4 regions of the Micromonospora sp. CPM1 genome follow, and region 2 is predicted to be linked to each of the others. Evidence: riboswitches for the same ligand, from Rfam matches in the RefSeq annotation. Region 2 holds a riboswitch; each other region holds the start of a gene.
The links. A riboswitch is a leader RNA that binds a small molecule or an ion and turns the genes downstream of it on or off. The one in region 2 is predicted to bind cyclic di-AMP.

Region 1 (4,274 bases), on a different contig from region 2:
TGATCTCGCTGGGTGACCAACTCGCCGGGCGGCTGGAGGGCAAGTCGAGCCTGGGGCGGCTGGGGTTGCTGACCCACTCGACGGCCGGCTTCATCGACCCGGGGTTCTCCGGCCACGTCACGCTGGAGCTGTCGAACGTGGCGAACCTGCCGATCACGCTCTGGCCGGGCATGAAGATCGGCCAGCTCTGCATCTTCCGGCTCTCCTCGCCGGCCGAGCACCCGTACGGCTCGGCCGTCTACGGTTCGCGCTACCAGGGGCAGCGCGGCCCGACGCCGAGCCGGTCCTGGCAGAGCTGGCGCACCTGGCCGACCCGCTGACGCCGCGCCCGGGGCGCCGCGCCCGGGGCCCCGCGCCCGGGGCCCCGCCGTCACCGGCGGAGCTCCGGAGCACGACCTCAGCCGGGACGGCCGTAGCTGTTGATGTCGCCGTCGTCGACCCGCTTCATGGTGATGGGCTTGCCGGACTGGGAGGCGTGCACCACCCAGCCGTCGCCCACGTACATCGCCACGTGGTGCAGGTCGCTGTAGTAGAAGACGAGGTCACCGGCGCGCAGTTCGGCCCGGCTGATCCGCTTCGTCACGCCGTGCTGCTGGCGTGCGCTGTGCGGCAGTGAGACGCCGCCCTTGGCCCAGGCCGCCATGGTGAGGCCCGAGCAGTCGAAGTGGTCCGGTCCGGCCGCGCCCCAGACGTAGATCTTGCCGATCTGGGCGCAGGCGAACTTGACCGCCGCACCGGCCGGGCCGCCGGGGTAGCCGGCCGGGCACGGCGCCGGGCGCAGCGGGCCGCCGCCACCCTTGCCGTACACCTTGAGCCGCAGCTTCTCCAGCTTGGCGATCTCGGCGTCGATCTGCTTCTTCTTCGCCGCGAGCTGGGCCTCGGTACGCGCCAGGCCGGCGATCATCTCGTCCAGCGGCTTCTTCTTCGCCGCCAGTTCGTCGCGCAGCGCGGCGACGGAGCGCACCTGTTCGTGCTGGCGGTGCGCGAAGCGGTCGAGCAGTTCCAGGCCGTTCACCAGGTCACCGGGCGAACGGCTGCCCAGCAGCGCGTTCACGGTGGAGAGGTTGTCGCCCTTGTAGGCGTCGGCGGCGAGCCCGCCGACCTGGCCGAGTGCGGCGTCCACCCGGGCCTGGAGGGGTGCGATCTGCCGGCCGAGCGCGTCGGCCTGCTTGCGCCGCGCGGCGAGCTGCCCGCGTACGACGTTGACCTGTTCGATGACCGGTTCGAGCTTGTTCCAGTCGCGGTCGATCTGGGCCTCGATCTCGGCGACCGAGGGTTCGGCGTGTGCCGCCGTGGCGCCGCCGGTCAGGACGACGGCGGTGCCGACCAGTGCGGCGAGGGCGGTGGTGAAGCGGGACCAGCGGGAACGCGGCGCGACGAAGGACCGGTCGACCGACCGGTTCGACGACGGCCGCGGGGCATGGAGTGCCACCGGGCGTCCGTACTCCTTCTTCCGTACCGCCTACCGGGTTAGCTGACGGATTCGGGCGGGAAGGGAGCCGCCCTACCGCATCGCTGCGGATTCACCCCAGGTACCTGGTTCCCCGGCTCGCCCGGAGGCGACTCGGCGGTGTCGGACCGTCACCGACCGGGTTGGACGGTGAGACGTGCGGCCGACGATTCACCAGAGTAGGGACCACCGTTATCGATCCGCAACTTCCAGCGCCGTGACACTCCGTACGCGATCCGGTGCCGCACCCCGCGCGGAGGTGAAATTTTCTTTCAAGGCTGATTACCCACTGGAAAGGTATTGACCCTCACGGGTGTGCGGAGTGAGGGTGGAAACGCAGTGACCCCCATCCCTGTCCAGGAGGTTCGATGCACCTCTCCGCCCCGCCGTCGGGCAGACGGATACTGCTCGCCGCCGCAGTGGCGACAGCCACCGCGCTGGCGACGACCGGCCCGGTGACCGCCGCGCCGGACACGTCCGCGCCCGCGAGCGACCGGCAACAACAATACGCCGCCGCCGCGGCCGAGTACGGCGTGCCGCAGAACGTGCTGCTCGGCGTCTCCTATCTGGAGTCCCGCTGGGACACGCACACCGGGCAGCCCAGCACCAGCGGCGGCTACGGCCCGATGCACCTGACCGACGCCACGCACATCCTCGCCATGCCGGGCAGCGCCCACGTCGACGAGGACGAGGACCCGCGCGGCGACGACGCCCGCCCGCTCAAGCTCGACCCGGCCACGGCCGCCACGCCGAAGCGGGAGACCCCGCTGCCGCCCGCCTCGCTCCAGACGCTCGATGCGGCCGCCGCGCTGACCGGGCTCGACGCGGGGACGCTGCGGACCGACCCGGCCGCGAACATCCGCGGTGGCGCGGCGCTGCTGGCGTCGTACCAGAAGGCCCTGGGTGGGCCGGTCGGTGCCGGCACCGACCCGGCGGCCTGGTACGCCGCGGTGGCCCGGTACTCCGGCGCGGACACCTCCGACGCCGCGGCGGCCTTCGCCGACGAGGTGTACGACCAGCTCGGCCAGGGCGCCAGCCGGACGACCGACGACGGCCACCGAGTCACGCTCGCCGCCACCGCCGCGCAGCCGGACCGTTCCCGCCTGGCCCGGCTCGGCCTGCGCAACGCCGAACGGCCGGACGGGCTGGAGTGCCCGGTCCGGCTTGCGTGCGAGTGGATCCCCGCGCCGTACGAGCAGCTCAGCGACGACCCGGGCGACTACGGCAACCACGACCTGGGCGACCGGCCGAAGCAGCAGAAGATCGAGTACATCGTCATCCACGACACCGAGGGCTACTTCGTCCCGAGCGTCGACCTGGTGAAACGGGCCGACTACCTGGGCTGGCACTACACGCTGCGCTCGGTGGACGGCTACATCGCCCAGCACATCAAGACCAAGGACGTGGGCTGGCACGCCGGCAACTGGTACGTCAACGCGAAGTCCATCGGCCTGGAGCACGAGGGCTTCGCCGGTCAGGGCACCTGGTACACCGAGGCGATGTACCGCACCTCCGCCAAGCTGGTGCGACACCTGGCGCTGAAGCTCGGCATCCCGATGGACCGCCAGCACATCATCGGCCACGACAACGTGCCCGGCATCACCGCCGCCAACGTGGGCGGCATGCACTGGGACCCGGGACCGTACTGGGACTGGTCGCACTACTTCGACCTGATGAAGGCGCCGTTCCGCGGCACCGGCACGCCCCGGACCGGCCTGGTCACCATCGACCCGGACTTCGCCACCAACCGGCCCGCGTTCACCGGCTGCAACCAGCAGCCGCCCGGCGTCCCGACGCCCCGGCCGCCGGCCGAGCCGTGCCCGTCGCGCGGTTCCTCGGCCGTGATCCTGCGGACCGCGCCGAGCCCGGACGCCCCGCTCGTCAACGACCTCGGGCTGCGCCCGGACGGCACGCCGGACACCATGTACATCTCCGACCACGGCGCCCGCGCCTCGGCCGGCCAGACGTACGCCCTCGCCGGCCGCCAGGGGGACTGGACGGCGATCTGGTACCTCGGCCAGAAGGCGTGGTTCCTCAACCCGGCCTCCGCGCCGACGGCCAAGTGGGCCACCGGCTTCGTGGTGACGCCGCGGCCCGGCAAGGCCACCATCCCTGTGTACGGGCGGGCCTACCCGGAGCAGGCCGCCTACCCGGACACCATCCCGTACCAGGCCATCTCGCCGCTGCAGTACACGTTCGCCGCCGGCCAACGGTACGCGGTCGGCGGGGTGCTGCCCGGCGAGTACTACCGGGCGGTCTCGTTCGACGGTTCCGCACCGGGTGACCGGACCGTGGTCCGCGGCGAGAACCGCTACGTGCAGGTCCAGTTCGGTCACCGGATCATGTTCGTGAACCTGGACGACGTGCTGATCCTGCCGTCCCCGGTCGGCGCGCCGCGCTGACCCGTCACCGCACACGAGAAGGCCCCCGGTCCGTGCGGACCGGGGGCCTTCCCGCTGTCAGGGGTTGCGGGTCAGCTGACCCGGACGAAGCCGGCGAGCGGCTGGGTGTTGATGCTCGACACCTGGACCGGTTTGCCGGTACGTGGCGCGTGCACCATCACCCCGTTGCCGAGATAGAGCCCGACGTGATGCAGGTCGGAGCCGAAGAACACCAGGTCACCGGGGCGGGCCTCGGAGCGGGAGACCCTGCGGCCCTCGTTCCACTGGGCACCGGTGAAGTGGGTCAACGAGATGCCGGCCGCCTTGTACGCGTACTGGGTGAGACCGGAGCAGTCGAACGAGTTCGGGCCGGTGGCGCCCCACACGTACGGGTCACCGACCTGGGCGCACGCCGTCTTGATGGCGGTCCGCGCGGCGCTGCT
Region 2 (4,274 bases):
CCCCGTGGATCACCACGTGCTCCTCCTCCAGGCGGTCCAGCACGGCGGCCAGCCCGGCCTCGGAGCGGCGCAGGTGCGGGAAGATCGAGGCGTCCTCCAGCCCGTGGTGCTGGGTGACCATCGTGCAGTAGGCCGCGCAGTACGCCCCGAGCGTCCAGTTGTTCTGCCGCATGGTCATCTCGTTCAGTGCGGCCCGCGCCCGGCCCGGCGTGACCGAACCCTGTTTGACCTGTTCCAGCAGGTCGCGCACCTGGGCCAGCTCCTGGCGCAGGTGGTCGTGCACGTCCACCAGGTGCTGTCCGGCGGCCTGTCCCCGAGGCGGGTAGACGTGTCCGGCCGGTGGCGGCGGGGCGCTCGGGCGGGTGGACTCGTCCCAGGGGCGGCGCGCGCTCAGGCGTACCCCCGGGTCGGGGGTGGGAGTGACGCCGAGCGTGCTCGGGCCGCCGGCGGCGGTCTGCTCGTCGGAGGCCGCGCGGTCGTCGCCGCCGGCGGGCGCGGCGCGCTCGGCGGCGACCAGCTCCCGCACGGCGGGCGCGACCTCCTGGCCGAAGATCTGGATCGCGCGCGGCTCGTCGCTGCCGAGGACGAACGTGGTGATGCCGTGCTCCAGCGTGAGCCCGGCCAGTTCCTCCACCCACTGCTCCGGCGGCCCGGCCAGGAAACCGGCCGACGAGCGGGCGAACGTGCCGGTCACGTTGAGCATGCGGCGGATCGCGGCCGGGTCGCGCCCGGCGGCCCGGGCGCCCTCGTCGACGAGCGCGTTCAGGGCGGGCAACTCGTCGGGGCCCTTCGGCAGGTACGACAGGGACGGCAGCCAGCCGTCCGCGGCGCGGCCCACCAGGCGCAGCATGCGCGGCTTGTACGCGCCGACCCAGATGCCCACCGGGTGTGCCGGCGCCGGCCCGCGCTTGGCGCCGACCACCCGGTAGTGCTCGCCGTCGACGCGGATCATGCCGCGCCGGTCGGTGTCCCAGACCTCGCGGATCACCCGGATCGCCTCGTCCAGGGCCTCGACGGCGGCGCCGGGGGACAGGCGCCGCCCGCCGGCCGCCTCGATCGCGTCCCAGAACGCGCCCGCGCCGAGCCCCAGCTCGACCCGGCCGCCGGTGAGCAGGTCCAGGCTGGCGATGCTGCGGGCCAGCACCACCGGCTGGCGCAGCGGCAGGTTGAGTACGTTGCCGGCCAGGCGGATGCGCTCGGTGGCGGCGCCCACGTAGGACATCAGCGTCCAGGTGTCCAGGAAGCCCGGCTGGTACGGGTGGTCCTGGAACGTGACCAGGTCCAGCCCGACCTGCTCGCAGAGCCGGGCGAGCGCCACCACCTGGTCGGGCTGCCCGGCGGCGGGGGTGAGGAAGCCGCCGAAGGTCAGCTCGTGTCCGTGATCGGTCATCCGTCCCGCCCTCCCGTGATCTTGCCTGGCCCTGCCACCGTAGCGCCGCCGCCGGTAGCCCGGCCGGGTGAAGAGCATCACAAGAAGTGGACGATCGTCGCAAAACGCTCCTAGCGTCGGTTTCGTCCGCAGACGCGGACACCGCGGGCCGGAAACGCCAAATCCCGCCGCCGTCCCCGGTAACCGAACCTCGCGCGGGAGCGGGGGAACCACACGTTCCACGGTGCATCGTCACCTCGGGGTGAAGCCGCCACCGGCGGCCGGGCTCCTCGGCCCGAACCCGACAGCTCACCTCGTCGGCGTGGAGGAATCCACATGGCAACTGAATACTCAGCCCGAAGCCGCCGTACCGCTCTCGGGGCGGTTCTGGCCGGCGCCGCCGTCGGCGCCGCGACCCTGTTCGGCGCGGCCGCTCCGGCCAGCGCGGGCGTCAACTGGGACGCGGTCGCGCGCTGCGAGTCAGGCGGCAACTGGAAGATCAACACCGGCAACGGCTACTACGGCGGGCTTCAGTTCTCCCGCGCCACCTGGAACGGCTACGGCGGGCAGAGGTACGCCGCCCGAGCCGACCTGGCCAGCCGGTCCGAGCAGATCGCCGTCGCGGAGAAGGTGCTGCGCGGGCAGGGCATCGGCGCGTGGCCGGTCTGCGGCAGGAAGGGCGGCTCGGCGAACGCCGGGTCGGCCGCGGCCGGCGAGCGGGCCACCACGAAGGCCACTCTGCGCAAGGCCGCCCCGGAGCGGGCGGCCACGCGCAAGGCCGCGCCGCAGCGGCCCGCGACGAAGGCCGCGCTGCAGCCCGCGACCGGTGCCGGGACGTACGTGGTCCGGCGCGGGGACACGCTGTCGGAGATCGCCGTGGCGCAGCGCGTCGACGGCGGCTGGCGTGCCCTGCACGAGCGCAACCGGGCAGTGGTCGGCGACGACCCGGGCCTGATCTTCCCCGGTCAGCGGCTGCGCCTGCGCTGACAGCGGTCCGGAGAACGCCCGGCCGGTCCGTCCGGCCGGGCGTTCATCCGTCCGCGACACGCCGCGCCGCCGGTGTCCGGCCTGCTCGCGGCGCCGGGGCGCGGCCCGCGACAGCCGGTGACCGCGATTCGTCGGAGCCGGTTGCTAGGGTCACGGTGCTCGGCTAAGACGTGAAGAAAGCGCGGAAATGACCAACGACCCGTTCTCGGCGGCCGCGAGCCTCGACGAGCTGCTGACCCGCACGCAGCAGGCGCTCACCGCGATGCGCTCCCGGGCCTCGGCGCACGCCGACGGCGAGCCGGGTGACCTGCTCCGCGCCGAGGGCACGGCCGCCGGCGGGCGGGTCCGCGCGGTCGCCGTCCAGGGTGGCCGGCTGGATTCCGTGACGGTCGACCCGGAGCTTGCCGGCGAGCCCCTCGACGTCCTCTGCGGACACCTCGTCACCGCCGCCAACGCCGCGTTGTCCGAGCTGGACGCCCAGGTCAGCGCGTCGGCGCGGGCCGACGCCGACGCGCTCGCCGCCCGGCTCGGCACCATGGGCGACCAGGCCGAGCTGTTCGGCCGCGCGATGCACGAGGCGGCCGCGCGGATCCACCGCGACCGCGGCACCCCGTCCCGGGCCGGGCGCCCGGCCTGACCCGACGGCCGGCGTGGCGCCGCGACCCCGCGACGCCCGGCACGGCCCGGCCCGGCACGACGAGGCTCTGGCGCGACGAGGCGGCCGGCCGCCGGGAGGACGACGACCGGCCGCGCTACGCCACGGTCAGCTCAGGGTGACCGCGGTGTCGTCGACGACGAAGGACGTCTGCAACGAGCTGTCCTCCACGCCGCTGAACGAGATGGTCGCCGTGGTGCCCGCGAGCGACGAGATGTCGAAGGACCGCTGCACGTAGCCGGTGGCCTTGTTCAGGTTGGAGTACGTGGCCAGCGTGGTGCTGCCCGCCTTGACGGTGAGCTTGTCGTACGCGGTGCTGGTGGTCGACTCCGCGCTGTCGACGTGCAGCCAGAAGCTCAACGTCGCCCGGCATCCGGCCGGGATCGTCACCGACTGGCTGAGCGTGTCGGTGTGCGACGAGCCGTACCCGTCCAGCCACCCCTTGTACGAGCCGCCGTGCGCGGCCTGGCCGCTGTCGGTGGTGATGACGCCGGACGAGGCGCTCCAGCTCACGTTGCCCGACTCGAAGCCGGGGTTGGCGAGCTTGTTGCCGGAGCAGCCGCCCGAGGGCGGGGTGGTCGTGGTGCTCGGCGTGGGCGTCGGGGTGCCACCGGCACAGGTCGGCTCGCCCGACTGGGCCGGCACGCTGACCGCGGTCCACGCCGCCTTCACCGCGTTGAACTCCGCGCAGCCGCTCGGGTAGAGGTTCTTCGCCGCCTGCAACGTCCACACGCGGTACTTCAGGTAGGACGAGGACGACGTCTTCAGAAGCATCGCGTTGTACATGATCTTCATGGCCTTCTGGATGCCCAGGCCGGTCACGCTGCTGCCGTTGCAGGTGGAGCTGGAGGGCTGCCCGTTGGTCGGGCTGCTGCCGTTGGCTAGCAGGTAGAACCAGTGGTTGCCCGGGCCGGCCGCGGCGTGCACCTCGGTCGACGGGATGCTGCTGGAGTAGCAGTTCGGGTCGCCGAGCGCCGACGGGTTGTACATGTTGCGGATCGGGCCGGAGCCGACCAGGTTGATCTTCTCGCCGACCAGGAAGTCCGGCGCGTCGTAGCTGGACGGCTCGTTGGCGAACCACTCGGTGGCCGCGCCGAACGTGTCAGCCACGAACTCCTGCGTGCCGCCGCCGGAGATGCCGCCGGGGGTGTTGTCGTCGATGCCGTGGCCGATCTCGTGCGCCACCACGTCCAGCGAGCTGATCCACTGACCGGCGGTGTTCTTGCCGATCTGCACCTGGCTGCCGTCGTAGTAGGCGTTCTG
Region 3 (4,274 bases), on a different contig from region 2:
TGCTCGCGAAGGGCCGCCCCTCGCGGATCGAGCTGAACATGCGGCTCGTCACGTTCATCGACTCGGTCGGCATCAGCGCCATGGTCGCGGGCTTCCAGACCTGCGAGGTCAGCGGCGTCAAGCTGGTGGTCACCGAGCCGAGCCGGTTCGTGCACCGGCAGCTCTGGGTGACCGGCCTGCTCGGCCTGTTCGGCGCGCCCGAGCCGTGGTTCGCCGACGACACCCCCGAGGTGCTGCCCGGCGCCTGAGCGCCGTTCACACCCCCTGCTGCCAGGGGACCTTCTACCCGTTGCCAGTCCGGCGTCGGTACGGGACGATCGTCGCGACGCACGACGGCGAGGGGGCCCGCTTGCAGAGCAGCGACAGCTTCAGCTACACCGTGCAGGCCCGGTGCACCCGGGCCGAGGCGGTGGCGCTACTGGGTGACCTGAGTCGCCAGGGTGAGCTGCATCCGCTGATCGTCCGGGTCCGGAAGCTGCCGGCCCGGCCGGGCGCGCTGGCCAGCTACGCGATCACCGACCGGCTGCAACTCGGCCCGCTGCACTTCCCGGTCACGTACCAGGCGGACGTGTTGATCGCCGGCGAGGACGAGGTCGTCACCGTGGCGCGTCAGCAGCCCGCGACGACGGTCCGCAACCACACGCGCCTGCGCGACGAGCCCGACGGCACGGTACGCATCGACGTGGAGATAACGCTCACCGCGCCGGCACCGCTGTTCGGGTACGCGTTCCGCCAGGCCCGGGCGGCTCACCTGGGCCTGGCGGCGCGTCTCGGAGCGACCCTGGAGGGCCGGCCGGCCTGATCCGGCCGCCCTCCAGGGCGCGCTCAGTACACCGACAGGTGCACGTGGTTGGTGTGGTCGCTGGACGGGTCGCCGTTGCCGCCGCTGTACGACTTCCACCCGCTGCTGGGCAGCCAGATCTGCTTGAACCAGATCACGTAGAGCACGGCGAGCGGGTCGGCGTTGCGCACGAAGTACGCGGCCAGGTTGTTGCCGTACGTCCGGTCGCCGCCGGTGGCCACGCCGCCGAAGCCGCTCTTCTGCGCGGCGAAGTCGCAGGCGCGCCCCTTCGGGTGCTCACCCGAGCCGCTGGGCCGGTGGCAGGAGACGTACCGGGTGAAGCCCGCCGCCTTGGCCTGTTGCAGCGCGTGCAGCGTGCGCGGGGTGATGCAGCCGTTCGCCGGGGTCGGGTCGTTGACGCTGCACGACTCCGACGGCCAGGAGCCGTCCGAGTTGCGCGGCGCGGGCTTCGCGTTCTTGCTGGAGGTGCCCTGGACGCTGCCACCGCCGCTGCTGCTGCGCGAGGCCCGGTCGTTCGCCACCTCGAGGGCGCGCTCGGCCTGCTCCTTGCGCTTGCCCATCACCGCCACCTGCTTGCGCTGCTCGCGGATCTCCCCGTCGAGCTGGGCGCGGGTGCGGGTGGCCTCGTCCCGGGTGGCGATCAGGTCGCGCAGCGTACGGTCCTCGTGCGCGGCGACCTGCTCCAGCGCGGCGGCCCGGTCCATGAAGCCCTCCGGGCTGCTGCTGCCGAGCAGCGCCCCGGCGGTGCCCAGGCGGCCGTTGCGGTACGCCACGGCGGCGATCTCGCCGACCTTGGCGTCCCGGACGGTCAGTTCGGCGCCGACCGTCTTGAGTTGTTCGTTGAGTTGCTTCTGCCGGTTCACCGACCGGTTGAGCGCGGCCTTCGCCTCCAGCCAGCCCTTGCTGGCCGCGTCGAGCTGGGCGCGCAGTTCGGGCGTGCCGCCCTCGTCGTCGCCGGGCGCGGCGGCGAGCAGGCCGGTCGCGGGCGCCGCCGAGGCGGGGGAGGCCGGAACGGTCGCGACGCCGAGGGTCAGCGTCGCGACGAGCAGGGCCGCCAACCGGGCGGCCGTCCGTCGTACAGGTGCCACTGGGGGCATTCACACGTCCTTCCGTCAGCGCCGACCGGGTTAGCTGACGGGTTCGGGACGGAAGATCCCTACCGCTGACGCGGATGCACCCCACGTACGTGGTTCCCCGGCTCGTCCCTGCGGACGATTAGGCGACGGCCGCCCCACCGGGGCCGGTGGCGCCCGCGGGTGCGGCCGCGACCGAGACTACCGGCGCTGCCCGGGCACGGCTCCGTGGAGCAGTGCCACTAGGCGGGGCAAAACCGGCATAAGACTACATTAGCCACAGCGATTTAAGTGTGTCCTAATCACCACTCGGTCTGTCCGCACACTCCGGCCGACGCTCCGGGTTCGACCTGCAACGTGGCGTGATCGATGGAGAAGTCCTCGTGCAGGGCGGCCCGCGCGGCGGCCAGCACGCCGGCCGGGTCCACGCCCGGGTCGGTGGTCAGGTGCGCCGAGGCCACCTCCATGCCCGAGGTGAGCGTCCAGACGTGCAGGTCGTGCACCTCGGCCACGCCGGGCACGGCGGCCAGCCGGTCGTGCACGGCGGTCACCTGGAGGTGTTCCGGCGCGGCCTGCACCAGGATGCGCAGCGCGGCCCGGCCGAGCCGCCAGGTGCGCGGCAGGATGAACAGGCCGATCCCGACGGCGACCAGCGGGTCCGCCCACCACCAGTCGGTCACCGCGATGACCAGCGCGGCGGCGATCACGCCGAGCGAGCCGAGCAGGTCGCCGAGCACCTCCAGGTACGCCCCGCGCAGGTTGATGCTCTCCTTCGACCCGGCGCGCAGCAGCGCGAACGCGACGATGTTGGCGAGCAGGCCGAGCACCGCCACCACCAGCATCGGGCCGGCCAGCACCTCCGGCGGCTCGCCGAAGCGGCGTACCGCCTCGACCAGGACGTAGATGGCGACGGCGCCGAGCAGCACGGCGTTGGCGAGGGCGGCGAGCACCTCCAGCCGGTAGAGCCCGAACGTGCGCTGCGGGTCGGTGCCGGCTCGGCGGGTGGCGGTGATCGCCGCGAGGGCCATGCCGATGCCGAGCACGTCGGTGAACATGTGCCCGGCGTCGGAGAGCAGCGCCAGCGAGCCGGTGGTGAAGGCGGCCACCGCCTCGACCACCATCAGGGCGGCGAGCAGCGCGAACGCGGCCCAGAGGCGGCCCCGGTGGCGGTGTGCCGCGTTGGCCACCGCGCCGCTGTGGTCATGACCTGCGCCCACGCCAACACCCTCCCTGCCGCGTACCGGCCCGGCCCAATGTATGTTCACATCGCTATGTATGCAAGTGAACTGTGGGTGGCGGCGGGGCCGGTCACCCCACCGGGTCGAGCGTGGTGAGGCGCTGGGTCGCCCGGGACAGCGCCACGTAGAGCGTGCGGACGCCCGAGCCGGGATCGGCCCGGATCTCACCCGGTGCCACCAGCACCACGCCGTCGTACTCCATGCCCTTGGCCTGGAGGCTGGTCACCACCTGGAGGCGGCCCGCGCCGAGCCCGCCCAGCCAGCCCGCCACCTCGTCCCGGCGCGGCACCGGCGTGATCACGCCGACGGTGCCCTCCACCTGCGCGAGCAGCGCCTCGGCCGCCTCGACGGTGGCCGCCGGAAGGTCGGCGGCGGGCACCGTGCGCTCGACCGGCGGCACGCCGGTGGACCGGACCGCGTCGGGCAGCGGCAGGTCCGGGTAGAGGCGGCGGATCTCCGCCGCCGCCACCGCGAAGATCTCCGCCGAGTTGCGGTAGTTGGTGGTCAGCTCGTAGCGGTGCCGCTTGCGCCGGCCCAGCGCCTGGTCACGGGCCCGGTCCAGCTCCTGCGGGTCGCCGGTCCAGGCGGTCTGCGCCGGGTCGCCGACCACGGTCCAGGACGCCAGCCGCCCCCGCCGGCCGACCATCCGCCACTGCATCGGCGAGACGTCCTGCGACTCGTCCACCACCACGTGCGCGTAGTCGCGGTAGTCGTCCGGACGCTCCCGCGCCGCCGCGCGGGCGGCACGCTGCCGGTCGGCGTACGTGCTCAGCTCGCGCACGCCACCGGCGAGCTGGTACGGGTCGCGCTTGGGCCGGGCCCGCTGCACCGGCTTGCCGAGCAGCGCGTCCAGCTCGTCCAGCAGCGCGATGTCGGCCACCGTCAGCCCCTCGGTCGCGAGGCTCCGGTACGCGTCGCCGAGCAACCGGATCTCCGCCGAGGACAGGATCCCCCCGGCGTAGCGGCGCAGCCGGTCCGGGCGGGCCAGCCAGTCCAGCACGTGCCGCGGGTGCAGCCGGGGCCACCACGCCTTGAGGAACTCGCGGAACTCCGGCCGCTCGATGATCTCGTCCTCGAACGCGGGCTGCTCCGGCAGCCGGCCCACCCGCAGCGTGCGGGCCTGCGCGTAGAGCGCGGCGAGCACCGCGTCGAACGCCGCCC
Region 4 (4,274 bases), on a different contig from region 2:
CCGGCGCGCCGTCCGGGCCGGTGATCCGGAAGGCGAACTGCCCGGCCGGGGCGGTGGCGGGCTGGAACGTGTAGCCGCGTTCGGAGACGAGCAGCCCGCCGGGCAGGTGCGCGGAGGCGCCGCTCTCGTCACCGTGGCCGGTGTCGCCGGCCCCGTGGTCGCTGTCGCTGTCGTCGTGGCGGGTCTCGGCGGCCGGGGCGACGGGATCGGCCAGGTTGCCGATCCCGTACGCCGCGCCGAACACCGCCACGAGGCCGAGGGCGAAGCCGCTGAGCTTCGTCGCCGTGTTCATGGTGTCTCCTCGGTTTCTACGGGTCCGTCGGACCCGTCACGCACCGACGAGGTCGTAGCCGGCCTCGTCGACCGCCGCGCGGACCGCGTCCGCGTCCAGCGGGTTCTGACTGGTGACGGTGACCCGGCCGCTGGCCAGGTCGACCTGGACGTCGGTGACGCCGGGCAGTGCGCTCAGCTCGGTGCTCACCGAGTTGACGCAGTGCCCGCAGGTCATGCCGCTCACCTGGTAGGTGGTCTCCATGTCGCCCTCCGATCTGATACCCCCCAGGGGTACGTTCGGAACGTTAGCATACCCCCGAGGGGTACGCTATCCTCGGTTTCATGACCGCGCCGTCCAGCCCGACCCGGGGCTACACCGCCAGCAAGGACCAACTCCTCGCCCGGCTCCGCCGGATCGAGGGCCAGGTCCGTGGCATCGAGAAGATGGTCGAGGACGACCGATACTGCATCGACGTGCTGACCCAGATCTCGGCCATCCAGGCGGCGCTGGACAAGGTCGGCCTGGGCCTGCTCGACGGCCACGCCCGGCACTGCATGCACGAGGGCGCCGCCGAGGGCCGGGCCGACGAGATGGCCACCGAGATGATGGCCGCCGTCGGCCGCCTGATGAAGCGCGGCTGAGCGGGACCTCCGGCCCTCGGAGCGGGGCACATCGACCCGCGCCGACGCGTCGTGCCGGTCGTACCGTCGAAGTGGCGGGCAGGCCGGACCGGCGGACCCGCGGCGACGGACGGAGGGCGGCCCGATGATGTGGCAGAGCCCGATGATGGGCTGGATGTGGATCTGGTCCCTGCTGGTGCTCGCGGTGCTGGCGGGGCTCGTCTGGGCGGCCGTGCGGTGGACCGGCCCGCAGTACCTGGGCCCGACGACGGCCCGGCGCATCCTGGACGAGCGGTACGCCCGCGGCGAGATCGACGAGGACGAGTACCGGCGACGCCGGGCCGGCCTGGGCTGATCCGCGCGGAGCGCGCGTCACCGGTCACGGTGCCCGGAAGCGCCCGGCCGGGTTGCCTACCATGGCCGGGCGACGACCCGGACGTGGTCGACACGTCCACGCCGGCCGGGTGACCAGACCGGTCCGGCGGACCAGGCGTCGCCGCGACCGTTGGGAGAGACGCCATGGGTGCCGACCACACCCACCCCGCACCCGCCGCGCCGCCGGGCGTACGACGGCTGCTCGTCGCCGTCGTGGTGCCGCTGTTCGTGATCACCGTGATCGCAGCGCTGGTGCTCTGGCCCCGGCAGGACCGGGAGCCGGTCGGCGGCGCGGACGTCCCCCGCTACCACGGCACCGTGACCCGGGTGGTCACCGAACCCTGCCCGCCGACCCCGGAGTCCCCGGACGGCGCAGGTGGCCCCTGCGGCACGGTGACGGTGACCGTCGAGCAGGGCCCGGACGCGGGCCGGCAGGTCGAGACGCCGATCCCGGCCGGGCCGGGCGCACCCCGGGTCGCGGTCGGCGACGAGGTCGTCCTGGTCGAGCTGACCGACCCGGCCGACCCGGCGGTGAAGTCCTACAACATCGCCGAACACCAGCGCGGCACGCCACTGATCTGGCTGATGGTGCTCTTCGCCGCCGCGATCGTGGCGTTCGGCCGCTGGCGCGGTCTCGCCGCGCTCGGCGGCCTGGTGGCCAGCTTCGCCATCCTGCTCGGCTTCGTGCTGCCGGGCATCGGCGCCGGCCAGCCTCCGCTGCTGGTGGCGATCGTGGGCGCCGCGTTGATCATGTTCGTGGTGCTCTACCTGACCCACGGCATCACCGCCCAGACGTCGGTGGCGGTGCTCGGCACGCTCGGCAGCCTGGTGGTCACCGGCGTGCTCGGCCTGCTCGCCACGTCCGCCACCCACCTGACCGGATTCGGCAGCGAGGACGCCACCACGCTGTCCATGTTCCAGGGCGACGTGGACCTGCACGGGCTGCTGCTGGCCGGCATCATCATCGGCTCGCTGGGCGTCCTGGACGACGTCACGGTCACCCAGGCGGCCACCGTCACCGAACTGGCGCACGCCAACCCCGGGCTGTCCCGGCGGCAGCTCTACCGGGCCGCGACCCGGGTCGGCCGGGCCCACATCGCGTCCACCGTCAACACCATCGTGCTGGCGTACGCGGGCGCCTCGCTGCCGCTGCTGCTCCTGCTGGTCGCCGACTCCCGCCCGGTGAGCGAGATCCTCACGAGCGAGTTCCTCGCCCAGGAGATCGTCCGCAGCGCGGTGGCCACGCTCGGCCTGATCGCCGCCGTACCGCTGACGACCGGACTGGCCGCGGTAGTGACCACCGCCGGACGGCGCTCGCGCGGCGCGGAACCGGCGCCACCCGCGGCCCGGCCGCCGGCCGGACGGGACGACGCGCTGGAGGCGCTCGGCGGCGGGAAGAGTACGGAGGCCGCATGGTGACACTCCGCAGCGTGACCATCGATTTCAAACGCGACGCTGGTCACGGTGCGCCACGGCGAAATCTCGCTATTGGTCGGCTTCCGGACGTAGATCCTCAGGAGTGCTGTCAGGTAACCTCGCTGCCGGTCACCGCCGAAGGCGCGCACCGGCGCCAGCGGTGCCGCCGCCCAATCGCCCGCGGGCGAGCCGGGGAACCAGGTACATGGGGTGAATCCGCGACAGCGGTAGGGGCCACTTCCGTCCCGAACCCGTCAGCTAACCCGGTCGGCGGCCGACGGAAGGGAACACTGTGACGGCACCCCTGCGCCGCTGGCTGACACCCGTGGTGGCCGTGCTGACCTCGCTGGCCGTGCTGGCCGGGCCGGCCCCGGCGACCGCGGCCCCCACCGCGGCGGCCCCCGGCACCCCCTCGGGACACGAGGAGGACGGCGAACCGCCGCTCATCACCGAGGCGATCGACGCCGCCAACCGGAACTTCCTCCAGGCCAAGGCGAAGCTCGCCAAGTCGCAGGACCGCCAGCGGCGGCTGGCGGCCGAGGTGAAGACGGCACAGGCCGAACTCGACGCGCTCAGCCCGCAGGTCAACCAGCTCGCCGCCCAGTCCTACCGGACCGGCCGGATGGGCGCGATGGCGATGCTGCTGGAGAGCAACTCGCCCGACTCGTTCGTCCGCCGGGTCAACGCCCTGGACGAGCTGAACCTCCTCAACGCGCAGCGCCTGGCCGCCATCAACGCGGTCAAGACCCGCGCCGAGCAGGCCAAGATCGCGCTCGACGCCGAGGTGCGCGAGCAGGAGAAGCAGAAGAACGCGATGGAGCGCGAGAAGGTGCAGGCCGAGCGCGCGCTGAAGCTCGTCGGCGGTCTCGGCTTCACCGGCGGCCTGGTCTCCGCCACCTCACCGGTCGCCAAGATCGCCCCCGGCCGCACGGCCGACGGCGGCTGGAAGGCCGAGTCGTGCAGCGAGGACGACCCGACCACGTCGGGCTGCGTCACTCCGCGCACGCTGCACGCGTACAAGGAGGTCCGCCGCGCGGGCTTCAAGCGCTTCGTGGGCTGCTACCGGCCCGGCGGGCCGTGGGAGCACCCCAAGGGCAAGGCGTGCGACTGGTCGCTCCAGAACAGCGGGTTCGCGCCCTGGCACAACAACGACACCCGCCGGTACGGCAACGAGGTCGCCGCGTTCCTCATCCGCAACGCCGACCGGCTGGGCATCTACTACGTCATCTGGAACCGGCAGATCTGGTTCCCGGCCACCGGCTGGAGTTCGTACAGCGGACCGTCGAACCACACCGACCACGTCCACATGTCGCTGCTCTGACCCGGACACGGTGAAAGGGGCCGCCCTCGGGCGGCCCCTTTTCGTCTTCCCGACGGCTCAGCCGGCCAGCGCCGGGTCGGCGGGCGCCGCCGGAGCGGGCAGCGGGGCCGGGGACTGCGCCACGGTCCGCACCTCGCCGCCGGCGAGCCGGTACGACATGCCCACCACCGTGCACCGCCCGGCCGCCACCCGCTCGGCCAGCACGGCGGAGCGGGCCAGCAGCGTCTCGACGGTCTGCGCGATGTGCACGTCGATGATGCCGTCGAGG

Region 1: it holds a riboswitch for cyclic di-AMP, as region 2 does, so the genes downstream of both, M8C11_RS18585 (NlpC/P60 family protein) here and M8C11_RS08025 (transglycosylase family protein) in region 2, are expected to answer to the same signal.
Region 3: it holds a riboswitch for cyclic di-AMP, as region 2 does, so the genes downstream of both, M8C11_RS21620 (hypothetical protein) here and M8C11_RS08025 (transglycosylase family protein) in region 2, are expected to answer to the same signal.
Region 4: it holds a riboswitch for cyclic di-AMP, as region 2 does, so the genes downstream of both, M8C11_RS14775 (hypothetical protein) here and M8C11_RS08025 (transglycosylase family protein) in region 2, are expected to answer to the same signal.

Annotation. Positions count from the first base shown of each region.
Region 1 is NZ_JAMHIU010000014.1:86,419-90,692, reverse strand. It holds gene dcd (dCTP deaminase) at 1-320, shown strand, start outside; gene M8C11_RS18585 (NlpC/P60 family protein) at 398-1,432, opposite strand; cyclic di-AMP (ydaO/yuaA leader) riboswitch at 1,446-1,580, opposite strand; gene M8C11_RS18580 (N-acetylmuramoyl-L-alanine amidase) at 1,819-3,852, shown strand; gene M8C11_RS18575 (C40 family peptidase) at 3,924-4,274, opposite strand, start outside.
Region 2 is NZ_JAMHIU010000005.1:89,121-93,394, reverse strand. It holds gene M8C11_RS08030 (LLM class flavin-dependent oxidoreductase) at 1-1,390, opposite strand, end outside; cyclic di-AMP (ydaO/yuaA leader) riboswitch at 1,562-1,707, shown strand; gene M8C11_RS08025 (transglycosylase family protein) at 1,706-2,356, shown strand; gene M8C11_RS08020 (YbaB/EbfC family nucleoid-associated protein) at 2,544-2,993, shown strand; gene M8C11_RS08015 (M4 family metallopeptidase) at 3,120-4,274, opposite strand, start outside.
Region 3 is NZ_JAMHIU010000018.1:28,954-33,227, reverse strand. It holds gene M8C11_RS21630 (STAS domain-containing protein) at 1-248, shown strand, start outside; gene M8C11_RS21625 (SRPBCC family protein) at 350-802, shown strand; gene M8C11_RS21620 (hypothetical protein) at 826-1,899, opposite strand; cyclic di-AMP (ydaO/yuaA leader) riboswitch at 1,904-2,034, opposite strand; gene M8C11_RS21615 (cation diffusion facilitator family transporter) at 2,178-3,092, opposite strand; gene M8C11_RS21610 (AAA family ATPase) at 3,184-4,274, opposite strand, start outside.
Region 4 is NZ_JAMHIU010000010.1:163,297-167,570, reverse strand. It holds gene M8C11_RS14800 (DUF748 domain-containing protein) at 1-292, opposite strand, end outside; gene M8C11_RS14795 (heavy-metal-associated domain-containing protein) at 329-535, opposite strand; gene M8C11_RS14790 (metal-sensitive transcriptional regulator) at 616-915, shown strand; gene M8C11_RS14785 (SHOCT domain-containing protein) at 1,040-1,249, shown strand; gene M8C11_RS14780 (YibE/F family protein) at 1,414-2,688, shown strand; cyclic di-AMP (ydaO/yuaA leader) riboswitch at 2,843-2,974, shown strand; gene M8C11_RS14775 (hypothetical protein) at 2,978-4,006, shown strand; gene M8C11_RS14770 (carbonic anhydrase) at 4,064-4,274, opposite strand, start outside.